2 regions of the Mesorhizobium sp. M1004 genome follow, and region 2 is predicted to be linked to the other one. Evidence: predicted binding sites of a transcription regulator. Region 2 holds the regulator's gene; the other holds the start of a gene.
The links. Region 2 encodes PhoB, which activates phosphate uptake and scavenging genes when phosphate is short. Its sites were predicted from a motif close to TGTCATNNANCTGTCAT; they were not measured.

Region 1 (2,401 bases), on a different contig from region 2:
TTGGGCGCCACCGGCTTGTCGGCCGCATCGAAGGCGCCGCCGGCAATGTCGGTGGCGGCCGAGACGTCAACGACGAAGATCTGGCGCACAAGCGACGTGTCGCCCTTCACCCCCTGGCCGTTGCCGCTGTCGCGCGCCAGCATCAGGAAGGTCTTGTCGGACAGCGCCACGATCTCGCTCTGCGCGGCGACCTTGGTCTTGTCCTTGGCGTCCTTGAACACCGGCAGCGGCACGGCATATTCATGCACCAGCTTGAGATGGGCCGGGTCGGAGGCGTCGTAGACCAGCGCGCGGGTGTTTTGGCGCGTCGCGGGTGAATCGCCGCCATCCTGGCGGGGCGCCGACTGCAGCACAGTGATCAGCGACTTGCCGTCCGGCGTCAGCGCCATGCCTTCGAGGCCTTGATTGTTCTGGCGGCCGGTTTCGGGATCCTTCGGATCGGGTTCGGCTGCACCGGGGCCCGGATTGTCGGAGGCGAAGTTCGGCGCGCCCTTGCGCATCGGCACCAAAGCGGCGGGCGGCTGCGTTGCCGACAACAGATGGCCGTGGGCCGAGAAGCGGTAGATGTTGGGGCCGTATTCGTCAGAGATGAACATGGTGCCGTCGGGCAGCCGCGCGATCGCCTCATTGTCGAGCGCCAGCTTGCCATTGGCCTCGGGCAGGATCGGCAGGTCGCCATTGGCCGCGCGCACGCCGTTGAGCGGATCGAGGCCGGTGGCGTCAGCGCCGTTGTCGTCGGTGAGGACCAGGGAATCGGCAAGCGTCGCCTTGACGCCTGTCTGTTCCTGGCCGGAGGTGGGCGTGGCGCCTAGTGCTACCGGCGTGAACTCGATGCGAATAGTGTTGAGGCGCGGCCGGTAATCGGTGGTGCCGACGACATTGTAGCCACGGTCCGGCAGCAACCAGAGCGAGCCCTTGTAGCCGTCCGCGCCACGGGTCCAGCTTGCGGCGTCGATGGACATGCCGGAGCCGGAGCCGAAGGTCTCGCCGAACTTGTCCTTCTGATCGGCCGGGATGCGGCCGACGCCGACCAGGCCCTTGTTGACGAAGCCACCAACGGTGGCTGTGCTGTCGGCAAGGGCAGGGGTCAGGGCGGTAAACAGCGCCAGCGCGGCGCCGAGCGACACGGTTCGGTGCGAGATTTTCATGGAGATCCTCTTTGTGACAAGCCTTGAGCGGCGCAAAGGGGCCACCGCATCGCATCGACGATGTCGCCCTCTCGCAAAGCGGTCTAGGACGCGAACATGATACTTGCGTGACAGAGCGGGCCTCTTCCTTCTCCCTTGTGGGAGAAGGAAGAGACGCACTATCAATCGCTGTCGCGGGCGATCAGCTCCAGCGGCCAGACTTCGCGGATGATGCGCGGACCTTCCGGGCCGGCAAAGGCGGGAAGCGAGGCCAGCAGCATTTCGGCCAGCCGCCGGCCCATCGGCTCCAGCGACGGACGGAAGGCGGTCAGTGCAGGTGAAAAATAGCGGCAGAGCGGCGTGTCGACGATGACGATCACCGCGATGTCGTGGCCGGGCCTGATGCCCATTTCGGCCAGTGCCTTGCAGCCGCCGAGCGCCATTGCGTCATTGTTGAAGATGATGGCTGTGGGCCGGTCCTTGGAGAGCATCACGCGCGGCGTCACCTGGTAGCCTCCGGCCTCGTTGATGAAGCCGTCGGCGATCAGGCCGGGGTCGACTTCGATGCCATGCCGCCCCAGCGCCTTGCGGTAGCCGTCGAGGAACAGGTAGCCGAAGTTGAGATCCAGCGAAGGGCGGATGGCGGCAATGCGGCGGTGGCCGCGCGCGACCAGCCGGTCGACGGCTTCATCACCCGCCCTCTCGAAATCGATATCGAGCGAAGGATAGGTGTCGTCGCCGGATTGACTTCGGCCAAGCGTGGCGAAGGGAAAGCCAGCCTTGCTGAGATAGTCGATCCGATCGTCTTCCCGCCGTGTATTGGCCAACACGACCGCGTCGGCCCGGCGCGTCTCAACCACGCGCCGCAGCCTCTCCTGCTGATATTGACCGGGCTCACCCATGACGACCATCAGATCCAGGTCATCCTCGGCAAGCCGGCCCTGCAGACCGATCAGGAACGGGATGAAGAACGGTTCGCCATATTGCTGGTCGCCCGGATGCGGCTGCAGCATGAAGGCGATCGAATGGGTGGTGCCTTGCCGCAGGCTGCGGCCGGACTGGTTGGGCGAATAGTTCAATTGCTTGGCGGCGGCGAGCACGCGCTGGCGGGTGTCGGCATTGACGTCGGCGCGGCCGTTCAGCGCCCGCGACACGGTGCCGATCGAAATGTTCAGGTGACGCGCAAGGTCATGGATGCTGGACGCCAAGGACAGTTCTCCCCCTGTCTTGGCTAGCACCGGCTGCCGCCCAGGCCAAGGCTTCGGGATGATTTT
Region 2 (2,401 bases):
CGGACCCGGACCTCGATGTCCAGAGCATCGCCCGCATTGCCATGGGCATCCAGGGCATCACCGATTCGCAGGCGCGGGCCATGCTGTGGTCGCCAATCACGCCACTGACCGACATTGCCTTCGCCGACATGTTGGAAGCGGAATTCGGCATTCCTGCCACCATGGAGAACGACTGCAATATGATGGCGGTGGCCCTGCAATGGCGCCAGCCCGAGCGCTACCGCGACAATTTCATCGCGATCCTCTTGTCGCACGGCATCGGCATGGGGCTGGTGCTGAAAGGCGAACTGTTCACCGGCACCCATTCCTCGGGCGGCGAGTTCGGCCACATGATCCACCGTCCGGGCGGCGCGCTCTGCCGCTGCGGGCGGCGCGGCTGCGTCGAGGCCTATGCCGGAAACTACGCCATCTGGCGCAGCGCCAAAATGATGAGCGAAGATGCCGAGCCGGTCGATATCGGCGACGCTGATATGCGCGCACTCGCCGCGCGCGCCCGCGAAACCGATGGCCCGGAGCGCGAAGCCTATCGCAAGGCCGGTGAGGCGCTCGGCTTCGGCCTCGGCAGCCTGTTTGCGCTGATCGACCCGGCGCCTGTCGCCATGGTTGGCGTCAGCGCCGCCGCCTTCGACCTGATCGAGCCGGCATTGCGCGAAGCGATCGCCCAGACCGCCGGCGGCCAGCACTCGAAGTCGATCTCCTTCGACACCGAGCCCAACGAGCTGCCGCTGATCCGCGAAGGCTGTGCCATGCGCGCGCTCGGCTTCGTCGATCAGGAGATTTTCGCGCCGGGCATTCAGGCCAAATCCGGCAAGCATGTCGCCTGAATGGCCGGCAACGGCGCGACGCGCAGCATCCTAGTCTTCCCTGATCGCGTAGCCGGCGCCGCGAATGGTACGGATGACATCCGGCATGCGGCCGTTGTTGACCGCTTTGCGTAAGCGCCCGACATGGACGTCGACGGTTCGCTCGTCGATGTAGATCGTCTCGCCCCAGACATTGTCGAGCAGCTGGCTGCGCGAGAACACGCGGCCGGGATGGCGCATCATGAATTCGAGCAGCCGGAACTCGGTCGGTCCGAGCCTGATCTCGCTCTTCTTGCGGTAGACACGGTGCGACTCGCGGTCGAGCACGATGTCGCCGACCTTGAGCACGCTGGACAGCACTTCCGGCTTGGCCCGGCGCAGCAGCGCCTTCACGCGCGCCATGAACTCCGGCGTCGAGAATGGCTTGACCAGATAGTCGTCGGCACCGGTGGACAGGCCGCGCACGCGATCGCTTTCCTCACCGCGCGCGGTCAGCATGATGATCGGCAGCCGCTCGGTTTCGGGCCGCACTCTAAGCCGCCGGCAGAGCTCGATGCCGGAAACAGCGGGCACCATCCAGTCGAGCACCAGGAGATCGGGCACGTTTTCCTGCAGGCGGATCTCGGCCTCGTCGCCGCGTGTCACCACCTCGACGTGATAGCCTTCGGATTCGAGGTTGTAGCGGAGGAGCACGCCTAGCGGCTCCTCGTCCTCCACGACCATGATGCGTGGCGCGATCATAGGCAGTTCACCCTCATCAGGCCGGCGTGGCCATCGCCGTCTCGTCCTGCTTCGGACGATTGGCGGGCAATTGCTGGCCGGTCAGCACATAATACGCATTTTCGGCGATGTTGGTGACATGATCGCCGATGCGCTCAAGATTCTTGGCGCAGAACAAGAGATGCGTGCAGGCGGTGATGTTGCGAGGGTCTTCCATCATGTAGGTCAAGAGCTCACGAAACACGGACGTGTATTTGACGTCGATGCGCTCGTCGTCATTCCTGAGTTTTGCAAGAGCTGCCGCATCGGTGGCGGCATATTCCTCGACGACGCCTTGCACCTGGATCAGCACCAGCTGCGCCATGGCATCGATGGAGTGCGAGAGGTCGCGCGGCGTGACGCTCAAGCCCACGGTGCCGACGCGTTTGGCGATGTTCTTGGCGAGATCGCCGATGCGCTCGAGGTCGCCGGCCATGCGGATCGAGCCGACCACGGCGCGCAGATCGTTGGCCATCGGCTGGCGCTTGGCGATCAGCGTGATGGCGCGGTCGTCCAGTTCGCGCTGGCGCGCATCCATGATGGCGTCGTCGGAAACGACACGCTGTGCCAGCGCATTGTCCGAATTGAGCAGCGCCCTGGTCGAGCCGCTGACCATCGAGCCTGCCAGATCGCCCATGTCGCGGATCAGCTTGCTGATCTGCCCGAGCTCTTCATCGAAGGAGGCGACGGTATGTTCACCCATGATCTTGGTCCTCGTGCCTGAAAATTCACCCGCCGGACGGCTCAGCCGAAGCGGCCGGTAATGTAGTCCTGGGTGCGCTTGTCGTCGGGGTTGGTGAACATCTTGTCGGTGGCGCCCTCCTCGACGAGATAGCCGA

Region 1: the regulator PhoB is predicted to act here: its motif matches at 1,245-1,261, upstream of NKH54_RS24890 (esterase-like activity of phytase family protein).

What each region holds. Positions count from the first base shown of each region.
Region 1 is NZ_JAMYNB010000013.1:85,078-87,478, forward strand. It holds gene NKH54_RS24890 (esterase-like activity of phytase family protein) at 1-1,148, opposite strand, end outside; gene NKH54_RS24895 (LacI family DNA-binding transcriptional regulator) at 1,310-2,335, opposite strand.
Region 2 is NZ_JAMYNB010000003.1:237,139-239,539, reverse strand. It holds gene NKH54_RS08105 (ROK family protein) at 1-824, shown strand, start outside; gene phoB (phosphate regulon transcriptional regulator PhoB) at 855-1,544, opposite strand; gene phoU (phosphate signaling complex protein PhoU) at 1,561-2,265, opposite strand; gene pstB (phosphate ABC transporter ATP-binding protein PstB) at 2,307-2,401, opposite strand, start outside.